Kordia sp. SMS9: one gene and its partner. The protein of the gene in region 2 interacts with the protein of the main gene of each other region in a pairwise test. Links are inferred from orthologs where the notes say so. Each region holds a gene or a part of one and is shown on either strand. Other genes may lie near its edges.

The links. The genes of interacting proteins can lie anywhere in the genome.
Region 1: the proteins of mrdA (region 2) and KORDIASMS9_RS06270 interact in binary tests that used the Escherichia coli proteins (3 or more experiments, as listed by UniProt). The link is inferred for Kordia sp. SMS9 from one-to-one orthologs.

What each region holds. Positions count from the first base shown.
Region 1 is NZ_CP031153.1:1,431,511-1,439,196, reverse strand. Bases 2,372-5,380 are described here. They hold KORDIASMS9_RS06270 (penicillin-binding protein 1A), read right to left. Parts: upstream 5,048-5,380; coding sequence 2,696-5,047; downstream 2,372-2,695. Other genes in these bases: KORDIASMS9_RS06265 (gliding motility lipoprotein GldH), read right to left, coding at 5,066-5,380; KORDIASMS9_RS06275 (hypothetical protein), read right to left, coding at 2,372-2,439. In the rest of the region: KORDIASMS9_RS06285 (four helix bundle protein), read right to left, coding at 473-826; KORDIASMS9_RS06280 (CoA transferase subunit A), read right to left, coding at 1,205-1,903; more of KORDIASMS9_RS06275, read right to left, coding at 2,035-2,371; more of KORDIASMS9_RS06265, read right to left, coding at 5,381-5,551; KORDIASMS9_RS06260 (regulatory iron-sulfur-containing complex subunit RicT), read right to left, coding at 5,535-6,911; KORDIASMS9_RS06255 (rhodanese-related sulfurtransferase), read right to left, coding at 7,011-7,686. UniProt on the Escherichia coli protein: Cell wall formation. Synthesis of cross-linked peptidoglycan from the lipid intermediates.
Region 2 is NZ_CP031153.1:496,444-504,120, reverse strand. Bases 2,700-5,699 are described here. They hold mrdA (penicillin-binding protein 2), read right to left. Parts: upstream 5,142-5,699; coding sequence 3,258-5,141; downstream 2,700-3,257. Other genes in these bases: mreC (rod shape-determining protein MreC), read right to left, coding at 5,645-5,699; KORDIASMS9_RS02250 (rod shape-determining protein MreD), read right to left, coding at 5,138-5,644; rodA (rod shape-determining protein RodA), read right to left, coding at 2,700-3,265. Also shown: KORDIASMS9_RS02270 (vitamin K epoxide reductase family protein), read right to left, coding at 1-1,301; KORDIASMS9_RS02265 (hypothetical protein), read right to left, coding at 1,477-1,953; more of rodA, read right to left, coding at 1,973-2,699; more of mreC, read right to left, coding at 5,700-6,469; KORDIASMS9_RS02240 (rod shape-determining protein), read right to left, coding at 6,477-7,514; purH (bifunctional phosphoribosylaminoimidazolecarboxamide formyltransferase/IMP cyclohydrolase), read right to left, coding at 7,583-7,677. UniProt on the Escherichia coli protein: Catalyzes cross-linking of the peptidoglycan cell wall. Responsible for the determination of the rod shape of the cell. Is probably required for lateral peptidoglycan synthesis and maintenance of the correct diameter during lateral and centripetal growth.

The DNA.
Region 1 (7,686 bases), 940 kb from region 2 along the record:
AAACGCTGCTCTATCAAACTAAATATTTTGACTCTTTTTTATTCTTTTTTGTTTGAAAATGTGTCGATTTGAAAATTTGATAATGCGATTCTTTTCCGTTGTATACTTTGTTCAACTTTAGAAACGCTGCTCTATCAAACTAAATATTTTGACTCTTTTTTTATTCTTTTTTGTTTGAAAATGTGTCGATTTGAAAATTTGATAATGCGATTCTTTTCCGTTGTATACTTTGTTCAACTTTAGAAACGCTGCTCTATCAAACTAAATATTTTGACTCTTTTTTATTCTTTTTTTGTTTGAAAATATGTCGATTTGAAAATTTGATAATGCAACTCTTTTCCGTTCTATATTTTGTTCAACTTTAGAAACGCTGCTCTATCAAACTAAATATTTTGACTCTTTTTATTCTTTTTTTGTTTGAAAATGTATTGATTTGAAATTAGATACTACTTTATTTTAACAACGCTCATGTTCATCTTCGTTTAGCGGTTGCTATGATTTTACTTATTATTTTTATGATGGATGTCAAATCTGAAAATAGTTTTTTTGTCGGATTTGGATAAAACTCTGATTTCTCACATAATAACAACCAATATTCCAATTCGTCTGCTTCTTTCGCAGAAATCTTAAACTTATGAATAAAATCTGCTTTACTTTCTGCATTTTGCGCTTCTCTTATGTTCGCTCCTATGGACGTTCCACTTCTAAAAATTTGAGAACTCATTTCGTATTTATGCAAACTCCTTAATTCTTCAGAGAACTTAATAACTTGAAGAGAAAATTCAAAAGTTAGTTGTACAATTACGTTGTCCTTGTCGTTTCTCATTTAACTATTCTTTGATTCATCATTTTCAAATTAAACCATCTTCAAATCATCAAATCAATAACTGCATCTCGCTGGTTGTACAATTACCTTATGCTTGTCATTTCTCATCCAACTGTCCATGATACATCATTTTCAAATTAAACCATCTTCAAATCATCAAATTAATAACTGCATCTCGCTTGGTTGTAAAATTACCTTATACCTGTCATTTCTCATCAAACTGTTCTTTGATACATCATTTTCAAATTAAACCATCTTCAAATCATCAAATTAATAACTGCATCTCGCTGGTTGTACAATTACCTTATACCTGTCATTTCTCATCCAACTGTTCTTTGATACATCATTTTCAAATTAAACCATCTTCAAATCATCAAATTAACGACTGCGTACGGTGCGTTGCTCTATTCTTTTTTCATAATGCGCTCCTTGAAAAATACGTTGTACAAAAATCCCAGGAATGTGTATTTGATTCGGATCTAATTCGCCCGCAGGCACCAATTCTTCTACCTCAGCCACCGTAATTTTGGCGGCGCCACACATACACGGATTAAAGTTGCGTGCAGTTCCTTTGAAGATTAAGTTTCCAGCTTCGTCACCTTTCCAAGCTTTTACAAACGCAAAATCGGCTTCGTAGGCTTTTTCTAAAATGTACATTTTTCCGTTAAATTCTCTGGATTCTTTTCCTTCAGCAACTTCGGTTCCATAACCTGCTGGTGTATAAAATGCAGGAAATCCTGCCTGTGCAGCTCTACATTTTTCGGCAAGCGTTCCTTGTGGTGTGAGTTCTACTTCCAATTCGCCCGACAACATTTGACGTTCAAATTCGTCGTTTTCACCCACATACGAAGAAATCATTTTTTTTATTTGTCGTCCTTGCAATAATAATCCAAGTCCAAAATCGTCCACACCTGCATTATTTGAGATGCACGTTAAATTTGTAACACCAAGTTGTACCAATTCGGCAATGGCATTTTCGGGAATTCCGCACAATCCAAAACCGCCAAGCATCAACGTCATATTATCAGTAACGCCTGCAACGGCTTTTTGCACAGAATGTATCTTTTTGTTAATCATCAATCAATAGTTTGATTGAAAATTACGAAATTTTTAAAAGATGTTTTGAATTTTTAGGAATAATTTAATCTGAGTTTAAGCCAAATTCTATAATAAGCTTTGTAATGAAGGTTAGAACTATAATGAGAAATCTATTTTTTTCTATTGTCTTCAACAACTCTAAATTTAGTAGCAAGTTTTAACTCATTTCCATTGGGTTCTATTTGAAAAATATAGGTTCCAGCCAAATGATCAATTCCATTTTCCACAATATTTTTGATTTCGAGCAAATCGGTTTTAATGACATTATCAATTTCGCTTCTTTCTAAACGAATTGATTGTCCGTTGATTTTATAATTACCGTAAACATACGTGCTAAATCCTATTGCTTGGTTATCAAAAATATAGGTTCCATCCTCTTTGAAGTCAATACTTGTTCCATTAAAATCTCCATCATAATACGCACGAACTAAAGTCTGCTTGTTGAATTCGGCGTTATTTTTCCAGTTCAATCCTGCAATTACTGCTATAAAAGCTATTCCTATACTTGGTATCATTAAAAAACGACTGTTCTTAGTCGATTTATATGCTCGAATATCTTTATAAACAGCCCAAATCCAATATGTACTACCAAAAAATGCTATTGTACCAAATATGATTCCATCAAATACAAAAAAAGAAAATTTGAACTGATAAACTTGATACATTAGAAAGATTCCAATTCCTAAAATCACAATCAATCTTATGAGCTGATTTTTATCTTTCATATACTTTTGCCAAGTGCTGAGTAATGCCCAACAGGAATTCTTTTAATCAAAAATCAATTCCTTCCAATTTATCATTAGGATCTTCTTTGGTATCGTCTTTAGTGGTCGTAACTTTGTCACAATCCACTCTGATCGTCATATCTTCTTCGTCAGGTTTTGGGAATTTGTCTGCCGAAACAGATAACGAAGTATCTGCATAGCATTTCTTCATAAATAATCCCCAAATTGGCAATGCCATGGAAGCTCCTTGTCCGTAGGTTGTGCTCGCAAAGCGAATTTGACGATCTTCGCCTCCAACCCAAGCTCCAGAAATTAAATTAGGTACCATTCCAATAAACCAACCATCACTGTTGTTTTGTGTGGTTCCTGTTTTTCCTGCGATTGGATTTTTGAATTGGTATGGATACCCTGTCATGATATCTTTGTATACATGGTTTCTTTCCATTCCCTTGTGGCGCAATCTTTTTCCCGAACCATTTGTGGTAACACCTTCCATCAAGTTGACAACGGTATACGCAACTTCTTCACTCAATACATCTTTGGTTTCTGGCACAAATTCGTAAAGAATGGTTCCGTTTTTATCTTCAATTCGTGTCACAATTACGGGTTTTACGTACACCCCTTTATTGACAAAAGTTCCGTACGCACCCAACATTTCGTAGAGTGAAATATCTGGTGTTCCTAAAGCAATGGATGGTGCTTCTGGTATTTCAGATTCTACACCCAATCGCTGTGCTAAAGAGCGCACATTGGCTGGACCTACTTTGTCCATTAAACGCGCTGTCACTGTATTTACCGAGCTTCCCAACGCACCTTTCAGCGTTCGCATGCCTTCGTATTTTCCATCGGAGTTTTTTGGACACCAAGGTTCTAACAAACCGTATTTGCCTTCTTCAATACAAAACGGTCCGTTTGGCATAGAATCGCAAGGTGATAAGTGCAATTGATCAATCGCGGTAGCGTATACAAAAGGCTTAAATGTAGAACCAATTTGACGCTTTCCTTGTTTGACCATGTCATATTTAAAGTTTCTATAATTGATACCGCCAACCCACGCTTTTACTTTTCCTGATTGTGGTTCTAACGACATAAAACTTGCACGCAAAAAGAATTTTGAATACTTGATAGAATCACGCGGCGTCATAATGGTGTCGATGCGATTGTTTTTGTGTGTCCATGAAAAAACGGTCATCGGTGTTTTTCGATCAAAAGAAGCTATGATGTCTTTTTCTGATTTTCCTTCTGATTCCATGATGCGCCAACGTTCGGATTGTCGTATGGCTCTTTCTAAAGCGAAATCAATAGATTTTTGCTCAACATCTTTGGCAAATGGTGCATTTTTATTCCGTTTTTTCGTGTTTTGATGGTAGAATTCTGCTTGCAGTTTTTTCATGTGCTCTTCCACAGATTCTTCTGCATATTTTTGCATGCGCGAATCAATCGTCGTATAAATTTTTAATCCGTCGAGATAAATATTGTACTTATCACCTTTGGCATTTTTAGGATTTTCTTTGATCCATTTCTTCAAAAATCCTTTTAAGTGTTCTCTAAAATACGTTCCTAAACCTTCATTATGCGATTCTGGATTGTAATCTATGACCAATGGTAATTCTTGCAATGAGTCTTTTACTGCTTCGGTAATGTAATCGTATTTATACATTTGCCCAAGCACTACATTTCGTCGAGCTTTTACGCGTTCTGGTCTTTTTCTTGGATTAAATAAAGAAGAGTTTACAAACATGCCTACCAACATTGCCGATTCTTCTATTTTCAATTCTTTCGGCTCTTTCCCAAAGTAAATTCGCGCCGCAGAGCGAATTCCATCGGCGTTGTTTCCAAAATCGTAAATATTGAAATACATCGCAATGATTTCTTCTTTGGTGTATTGGCGTTCTAAGCGTGTCGCAATGACCCATTCTTTGATTTTCTGTATCCCAGCTTCGAATAAATTTCTCGATCGGACACCTACAAATAATTGTCGTGCCAACTGTTGCGAAATGGTACTCGCTCCACCTTTGCTTCCTAAGTATGCAAATGCTCTCACAGTTCCGCGTACATCAATTCCGGAATGATCGTGAAAACGCGCATCTTCTGTCGCAATGAGTGCGTTGACCAAATCTTTTGGTAGTTCTTTGTAATTAACAGGTGTTCTGTTATCTTTTAGATAGTATTTTCCTAATATTTTTCCGTCGGCAGAAATCACCTGTGATGCTAAGTTTGTTTGTGGATTTTCTAAGATTTCAAACGAAGGCATATCACCCAAAGCTCCCCAAGAAGCTAATAAAAATAATAAGATGATACTGGAAATTCCTCCTGCGAAGACAATCCAAAACCACTTGACGAATTTTCTAAATTTGGTAGGTTTTTGTTTTTTGTTGTTGACCTGCTTTTTTGCCATTTTAATACGTTGTTTGCACTATTTTTTTTCGATTCTAAAGCCAACCTCTGTAATTCCTTGTAAGCTCTGGATTCCTTGAGGCTCATTAATTTTTCGCATGGCTTGTTGTATGCTTACTTCATACGTTCCTTCAAACGGAAAACGTACGTTTGGTTTGTATGAAAGTTTACTTTCTTTGGTCGTCATACCTGTACCAAGCCATTCTCCATTTGGTTTTGCCATTTCGTACGCTAAGGTATCTTTGACAACATTTCCATTTGGAAAGTTCATGTTGACAATGAGAAACAAGTTACGAAATTCATATTCGTTGGTGTTTCTCACATTGATAAACAAATTGTATTTGTGTATCGTGTCTGGCTGTTGGAATTTGAATGTCAGAGGCGTGTCTTTGTCCCAAGAGTTTCCTGTAGAAACATATTGGTCATACACACGGTTGCCATCACAAGAAATGAGTAGGATACTAAGAATAGCTATAAAAAATGCGCTTTTAGTTAGGCTTTGCATTTTTGTTCGATTTTTTACGTCTGTTGTTATTCTTGTTACCGGTGTTTTTTGGTCCTCTCGCATTTTCAGTAGTCGCTTTATTGCGATTGTTGTTTTTGTTTCGAGGATTGTTTTTTCCACCTGTATTGCCTTTTTTAGGAGCGGTTCCTGCTTTCTTTTGGTTGTTGTTGGTATTTTTTGCAGTTGCGCCTGTTTTGGTATTGTTGTTTCTACGCTTTTTCTTGTGTTGTGCGCCTCTTCTTTTTCGGTTTCGAGTGGGTTTTTTATCAAATCGTGTAAGGCTGTCTTGTCCTACAACGTTTTCAAAGTTTGTTTTAGTATTTTCATCTTCTTCAATAAGTTCTAAAGCATATTCTTCTAAACTTATGACTTTTTCTTTTTTCGCATTTAGCGCGATGATTTCATTGGCTTGATCGGTAGTGAGTTTATGCCAATTCATCCATTCACCTTCATACGCGTACCATATATGTCCTTTAAAGATATCTGTTTTTTGGCAAACGGCAATTCCTTTTTCTGTGTATAATTTTACATCACTTTTTGGAAATTGTTGCAAGGCTTCTAAATAGGCATCTAATTCAAAATTGAGACAACATTTAAGTTTTCCGCATTGTCCTGCCAATTTTTGAGGATTCAACGAAAGTTGCTGATATCTGGCGGCAGCCGTATTTACAGAACGAAAATCGGTCAACCATGTAGAACAACACAATTCGCGTCCACAAGAGCCAATTCCGCCCAAGCGAGCTGCTTCTTGACGGAAACCTATTTGGCGCATTTCTATACGAATGCTAAAGGCTTTTGCCATGTCTTTAATAAGCTGACGAAAGTCTACACGATCTTCCGCAGTATAATAAAACGTTGCTTTGGAGGCATCTCCTTGAAATTCTACATCTGAGATTTTCATTTGCAAACCAAGGGCAATTGCCAATTCGCGCGAACGCTTTTTGATTTCTTCTTCTCTATCGCGCGAACGCGACCAAACATCAATATCTTTTTGAGAAGCTTTTCGGTATACTTTTTTGATTTCTTCACTTTCAGGACTTACTTTTTTCTTGCGCATTTGCACACGTACCAATTCGCCTGTAAGCGTTACAATACCTACATCGTGTCCAGGAGACGCTTCTGTAGCTACAATATCACCAATACTTAGGGTTAAGTTTTCTGTATTTCTATAAAAATGTTTTCTACTGTTTTTAAAGCGCACTTCTACACAATCAAAGGGTTTTTGATTGCTAGGCAATGACATGTTTGACAGCCAATTGAATACTGTGAGCTTGTTACAGCTATCCGTACCGCATGTACCATTGTTTTTGCAGCCTCTGGGCTGGCCGTCTTTACCAGTTGAACAACTGTTACAACTCATATTTTTATATATAGAATCTGCAATTCGGGGATGCAGATGTAGGGTTCGTATTGTTTTCTAAAGTTGTAAAGATAGGATTATTTACGTAGCATTGAAAATCTACTTTTTATACTTCAATACTTCTGATCGTCCTTTTTTGAATATTTTGTTGCTGACTTCTTTTCCTTTGCGCAATTCTTTTTGCACATCTGCTGGCAAGCTGTGTACTTCTTTACAGTCGTCAGAGCAGCAATCATTCATGGCTTCCGCACAAGATTTACACTGAATAAATAGCAAGTGGCAGGCTTCATTGGCGCAGTTTACATGCGTATCGCACGGATTTCCACATTGGTGACAGTTGGCAATAATGTCTTCTGAAATACGCTCGCCTCTTCGGTGATCGAATACAAAGTTTTTACCGATGAATTTGTTTTCCAAGTTTTGCGCTTCTACTTGGCGCGCATAATTGATAATTCCACCTTCTAGCTGATATACTTTTTTAAACCCTTTGTGCTTAAAGTATGCACTGGCTTTTTCGCAACGAATGCCGCCTGTACAATACATGACTAAGTTTTTGTCTTCTTTGTGTGCTTGTAAATCGTCTTCTATGATGGGCAATGAGTCTCTAAATGTATCCACGTCGGGCGTGATGGCACCTTGAAAATGACCAATTTCACTTTCGTAATGATTTCGCATATCAACAAGAATGGTATTTTCATCATCGAGCAATGCATTAAATTGTTCTGCGGCAACGTGTACGCCTTTGTCAGTAACATCGAAATTTTCATCTTCCAAT
Region 2 (7,677 bases):
GATTTTAAAGGATCTTTCGTGTACAAATCAATCAACTGTGAAGCAATTTGTGTACTTTTATTTTCCGCATTTGGCGGAACATTGAAAATAAATTCCAACTGAATATCGTTTCCGTAGGTTGTCATCAACTTGTCATACGCTTCAAAAGCAGCCGTACAAAAACCACACAACGGATTGGTAACACCTTGCAGCTTAATTACTCCTTCAGGATTCCCAAAAACCACCCGAAATTGTGGATCAATCACATTTGCATTCGTCACACTTTGCTCTTCTAATAGGGTTTTAAACAGTTGAGGATTTCGCTTAAACTTTAAAAAGTCAGTTTCGGTAGTTGCCAATTTTTCATGACTTTCCCAATACGATTTGCAATACATCCAACCAATATATAAAAGTGCAAAGATGCTCACGAGTTTCACAATGTATGGCGTAAAGAAATACCAATAAAAATTAAAGGTTGCCAATAATAAAGCTGTTTGAAGTATCAAAATTCCAGCAATTAACAAACACAAAGCACACCATTTTTTCAACACAACTCCTTGTCTGTACAAGGCATAAATCACCACAGGAATTCCTGCTAACGACAAACCTAGTAAGGTTGCTTGGTGAAATCCGATGGAAGATAAAATCAAAAATAAACCTGCAAAAAACACAAACGAAGCATCGCTTAAAGAAATAATTCCAAAGATTTTATTGCCTTCGGTATTGATGACTTCGCCACAGGTGCTCGTTTTAGAAATGGCACCACACACTTTGGCAACTGCTTTACTTTTAATACCTAAATCTTCTCGGATAATTAAAATGCTAATGTACAAACCAACTAAGGTGAGCGAAGTATATAACAAGTACGAAATACTAAAATTCAAAATCACATTCGCGGAAGCTACGGCTGCCACCACAAAATAGGGAAGTGCTTGTTGAATGGATTGTATGCCACTTGCTTTTTCTTGCTCTTCTACCGCGACAATCGTTCCTGTCCAACGTTCAGAAAATGCAGCTTCAGTAAGTTTCTCTTTCTTTTCTTCCGGATTTGTAACGTGAATGCCATTGCGTTTCTTTTCTACCAATACGACTTCATCGCCATTTTCGCCTTTTGCCAATGCTAAAAATGATGCTGGCATTTGGTCTAAAGCTTCTTTTGGAACTGTGGCGGCTAAATTTTCAATCTCAAAATAATCGAGCGTATCTGTAATAGATTTTAAACTTGGATACTCAGGATGCGATAATAATTGTAGGTTTAACAACTCACGATCCACATGTAAATACCCATTATTGGTTAGTAAAGAAAGTATGATATGTTCCATTCAAATATTTTTAATTTTGGTAGGGGAAATTAAAACTGCTTTTTTACTCACTAAAGATAGAAAGTATTTTTGAAGAATATTCTATGAAAAGCTAATTTTAAGAAATCGTATTGGCTGTTTTATAAAATGATAAGCTTACAGTAATCATTTCTACGTTTTATTACTTATTTACGCATTAATTCTTCTCAAAGAAAAAATAAGGAACATAATTTTTCTTATCAGAAAGATAAATGTCTACATAGTATGCATATAGTTTTTTGTCTTCAATAATAAAAGTAGCAACATGTTCGTCATTACAGGTCATTAAAAATACGGAGCCATTTCGACTGTAAACAATGTTTTTATAGTTTTTACTTTCAGTAGAATTTTTTGGTATAATTTTATATTCAAAATTATTCTCTTTAAGAAATACCTTCATTCTATTTGTGATCTCTCTCATGAAGGAAAGATGTATATCTAAGTTTTTTTCAGATAAAGTATTCTTCTTTTGAAAGTATTCAGGAATCATAAAGGCTTCTATATCTTCAATTGTGTATGAATCGCTCTTAAAAATTTTCACAATGAAATCTTCGATAATGTCCTCTGGTTGTTTTGGAATGCTTTCACATGATAGAAATAGGAGCGCGGTAATACCTGTAATTAATAATTTCATAAGAATATTTTTTTAAAACTTACCACTCATTAATCCGATTCGCATCCAACTTAATAAAAATAAAGAGTAAAATGGTAAAACCCCAAAGTCCTGAACCACCATAACTAAAGAATGGCAGCGGAATTCCAACCGTTGGAAATAAGCCAATCACCATTCCAATATTGATGGCAAAGTGAAAAAACAAAATCGCAGCAACACTATAACCATATACGCGGCTAAATTTGTTTTTTTGCTGTTCGGCTCTGTGCAGAATTCGTAATAATAGAAAGACAAATAAAAAGATGACAACCGAACTTCCTAAAAATCCCCATTCTTCACCAACGGTTGTAAAAATATAGTCAGTGTCTTGTTCAGGGACAAAATCACCTCGTGTACGCGTTCCTTTTTGCCAGCCTTTTCCAGAAAAACCACCCGAACTAATGGCAATTTCTGATTGATTGGTGTTAAAGCCAAAGGTTTTTCGCATCTTTTCAAGCTTTACAGGATCTTTTTCCAAGCCTAACACCAAGGTAAAACGATCGCGGTGGTGTTGCTGAAATACATTGTAAAAGATATAGTTTACCACCAAAATAAAACCGATTGCGGCAACCAAAGAGGTCAATGCCAGCGTTGTTTTGCGTTCTCGCTTTAGTTTCTTCTTGAAAAAGAAAAATATACAGGCAAGTCCTAAAACAGCGGTTCCAATAATGGTATAAATATATCCTAGTTTTAAGGTGACCACAAAGAGTAGCACCAGCAAAAAGCCAATCCACAAATAAATAGCAGGCAAACCTTCGCGATACAATACAAAAAAGAACGCCATATACACCATGGCACTTCCTGCATCAGGTTGTAGCATGATGAGCATAGGCGGCAATAAAATAATAGCAAAGGCAAATAATTGATGCTTAAAGATGTTGATATTCGTTTGAATATCACTCAGAAACTTCGCTAAGGCAAGTACGGTGGCAGCTTTGGCAAATTCAGAAGGTTGTAGTGTAAAACTTCCTATGGCATACCAAGAAGTGGCGCCATTGATATTTTTACCAAGTATCATCAAACCGAGCAGGCTTAGTAAAGCAATGACATAAATAATACTAGAAAATCGTTCGTAAAACTTGGCTTCTATGGAAAGGATGAGCAGAATTAAAACGAGACTTGTGCCAATAAAAAACAATTGTTTTCCGTATAACTGATTCATATCCAAAAGTCCGTTAGCACTTTCGGTCACAGAAGCGGAGTAGATATTAATCCAACCAATTCCGACCAACAAAAAGTACAGCAATATGGAAAGCCAGTCTATTTTTTTGACAAATTTTACTTCTCTACTCATTGATGGTAAATGGTTCTCCACTTAGTGGCTTTGCATATTCTTCTTCCAAACTCTTCTCTAAGACTAACTTTTCCATAGCTTTCAAGCTAATTTCGCCTTTGAGATATTGCTCAATCATTAAGCTAGAAATTTTTCCTGCCCAACGCGCTCCATAATAACCGTTTTCTACAAAAACCGCAATGGCAATCTTAGGATTATCTTTTGGAGCAAACGCCACAAAAATTGAATGATCGGTCAGTTGTGTTCGTTCGCCATCAATTTTGATAAAGTTTTCTGCCGTTCCTGTTTTTCCACAAATTTCAATTCCAGGAACATTTAGCCAACGAGCGGTTCCACCTTTTTTCATACTGAATACATCGTGCATTCCTTGAATCACAGGTTCAAAATGTTGCTTGTCAATAGTTGTGTGTTTTGGTTCCGTAAAATGTGGATTATTTATAGATACTCCATTAATTTTTTTGATGATGTGTGGCGTAAAATAATGTCCTCTGTTGGCAATTGCTGCGGTCATATTTGCCAATTGAATCGGCGTCAATTCTACTTGTCCTTGTCCAATAGCATTGGAAATAGTGTTGAGAACGTGCCATTTGTCATGCTTAAAATAATTGTTTGTATAATAATCTCCTGTCGGAATGCGTCCTTTACGTCCTGTAGATAAGTCATTGCCAAAATAGTCGCCCAAACCAAAACTTTTGATATGATCACTCCAAACATTCATGCCTTCTCGTGGCGAATCGTATTTGCTGATGATTTGTCGATATGCATTGGCAAAGTACGCATTACAGGATTTTGCTACTCCATTGATTACATTTCGCTTTCCGCTTCCACAGTGACAGCCCATTTTTCGTCCGCTTCTGCCGTAATAATAGCCACTACGACACGTGTAGGTTGTTTGTGTCGTAATCACACCTTCTTGCAGTGCTACTAATGCATTTAAGGTTTTAAATGGCGAACCAGGCGCGTATTGTGCTAACAAACCTCTGTCATACATTGGTTTTCTGATAGAATCATAATGCATGGCACTGTAATTCTTGGAACGTTGACGACCAACCAACAGATCAGGATCGTAACTTGGTGCAGAAACCAAGGCTAATATTTCTCCCGAAGAAGGTTCAATTGCGACAATGCCGCCGCGTTTGTTAACCATTAATTGTTCGCCGTATGCTTGTAATTTCGCGTCAAGCGTGATTTGAATGTCTTTTCCGTTCACGGGAAGTGTGTCTAAACGCCCATTTTCATAAGAACCAATCACCTTGTTGTGGATGTCTTTTTGAATGCGCTTCACACCTTTGACGCCGCGCAATTCGTTTTCATACGACTTTTCAATGCCTGTACGACCAATCAATTCGCCAGATTGGTAATATGGATTCTTTTTTAAATCACGATCGTCTACTTCGCTGATAAACCCTAACACATTGGCGCCGTGATCGGTTTGGTAGTTACGAATGGAACGTTTTTGAATGTAAAAACCTTTAAAACGATGCATTTTTTCTTGAAGATATGCGTAATCGCGCTTTGCCATTTGTGCGACAAACACCGATGGAACACGCCAAGAGTGTTTTTTAGCTTTTTCTAATTTTGTGGCGAATTCTTCTTCCGTAATGCGCAATAGTTTGCAAAATTCCGCTTTGTTGAATTCTTTCACCTCGCGTGGAATGACCATGACATCATACGACGGTTGGTTGGCAACGAGCAATGTTCCGTTTCTATCGTATACATAACCGCGTTCAGGATAGGTATATTCTGTTTTGATAGCACTATCATTTAAGAAATTAGTGGCAACTTCTACATCATTGAATAATTGCAAATAGGAGAGACGTCCTGTATAGATGAGTCCAACAGAGATTACAATAAGGTATAACAACAGTTTCCTCATGAATTTTTTCGACTAAATAAAGTTATTGATAGTGTGATGATTAGGATAGTAAAGATACTAAAGAAAGCTGTATTTCTTAGGATGATTAGGATAGAAGATATGTTAAAAATTTCTAATAAGAAAAAGAAAAAGTGATGAATAAAGGTCAAAATGAGAATGTATACAAAGCGCTGTCCGACGGCTGTATTTTCAAGTTTTATTGATTGATGCTCATAACTCACTCCAAACGCAAAGCGCAATACAAACGGACGAATGTATGCAATAATGACACACGCAGCAGCATGCGCGCCGCCTGTATCTGAGAACATATCTACGGTCAATCCTAATAAAAAAGCAATGATTAAAAAGGCACTTCGGTTGGCGTTGAGCGGAAATAGAAAGATAAAGTAGATGTACACCAACGGATTGATGTAACCCAAGAAGTCAATATGATTGCATATCAATACTTGCGCTAAAACCGCGATGACAAATCGGAGACTATTCCAAAAAATAACTGGACCCATTTAGTTTTCAGGAGCTAATAAGTTATCAATTTCTTCTCTGTGTAAATTTTCAATGACGTAGACGTGTTCTAAATCGGTCATATCGTTGAATAATTGCACGTTTATGTTGTATAAATTTTCAGTGGTATTCAATTTAAAGTTTTTCACTGTTCCAATAGGAATGCCTTTGGGAAACAACGTAGAGTTTCCGCCCGTAACAATTGTATCATTTTCAGTAAATTTTGCAAGCTTTTCGATGTCTTCCAACTGTACAACGTTTGGATTTTTTCCATCCCACGTAAGTGTTCCAAAATGATTGGTGTTTTTGAGTTGTGCATTAATTTTTGAGTTATCTACATTTAAAATGCTGATGACAGTAGCATGATTTCCACTAACGCGATCTACAATTCCGATGATGCCTTTTGCATTTACAACGCCCATATCGGTGGCAATACTGTCGTTGTTTCCTTTGTTGATTAGTAAGATGTTATTAGTGTTGGAATAGCTGTTTTTAGTAATGCTTGCTCCACGAAATAGATAATCGGTTGGAAAAGAAATACTGTCGATAAACTCAATGGAATTTACACTATCTTTTTTGTTGTACAGAATGTTTTTGAGTTGCCGATTTTCTTCAACCAAACGTTCATTTTCAGATTTTAGGTTGAAATACGAAGAAACACCATTGGCGCCTTCATAGATACCACCTGAAAGCCAATTGGCAGAGTTGATAAATTTACTTTTATGATAGGAATGCGATTGCACCGTAAAGAGCAACGAAATCGATAGCAACACTAAAAACAGAATAAAATTTTTATTCTTGATTAGAAAGTTAATGATATGTTGCATGTGCTACCTAGTTCTTCTTCCCAATTAATACACTTTTGAATTTACTTAGATTTTTCAGGGTAATTCCTGTTCCGCGAACTACGGCACGCAATGGATCTTCTGCAATGTATACAGGTAAATCTGTTTTTTGCGATAAACGCTTGTCTAAACCACGTAACATAGAGCCACCACCAGCCAAATAGATTCCTGTGTTGTAAATATCGGCTGCCAATTCTGGAGGTGTTTGCGATAAGGTTTCCATCACGGCATCTTCAATTCGTAAGATAGATTTGTCTAAGGCTTTGGCAACTTCACGATAGGAAATTTGTACCTGTTTTGGTTTTCCTGTTAACAAGTCACGTCCTTGTACCGACATTTCTTCTGGCGGAACTTCTAAATCTTCCGTGGCTGCTCCAATTTGAATTTTGATTTTTTCTGCCGTACGTTCTCCCACATATAAGTTGTGTTGCGTACGCATGTAGTATACAATGTCGTTAGTAAATACATCACCAGCCACTTTTACCGATTTGTCACAGACAATTCCGCCCAAAGCGATCACCGCAATTTCCGTAGTTCCACCACCAATGTCGACAATCATATTTCCTTTGGGTTGCATGATATCGACGCCGATACCAATAGCCGCAGCCATTGGTTCGTGTATCAGATATACTTCTTTTCCATTGACACGCTCTGCCGATTCTTTTACGGCGCGCATTTCCACTTCTGTGATTCCTGAAGGAATGCAAATTACCATTCGCAACGAAGGTGGAAATAGTTTCTTTTTGAGTGCTGGAATATTTTTTATGAACAGACTGATCATTTTTTCAGACGCATCAAAATCGGCAATAACGCCATCTTTTAACGGACGAATCGTTTTAATGTTCTCATGAGTTTTTCCCTGCATACGCGCAGCTTCTTGACCGACAGCAATGATTTTGTTGGTGATTCGGTCCCTGGCGACAATTGATGGACTGTCAACAACCACTTTATCATTGTGAATGATTAACGTGTTTGCAGTTCCTAAATCTATCGCTATTTCCTCTGTTAAGAAATCAAAAAATCCCATGTGTTGTGTCTGCTATTAATATGTGTTTTGTTATTCAGTTCGTGTTGACTTTTAAAGGTACAAAAATTTTAGTGTTTAAAGTGTCTTGTGCCTGTAAATACCATTGCAATATCTGCTGTATTGCAATAATCGATGCTCAATTGGTCTTTTATAGATCCGCCAG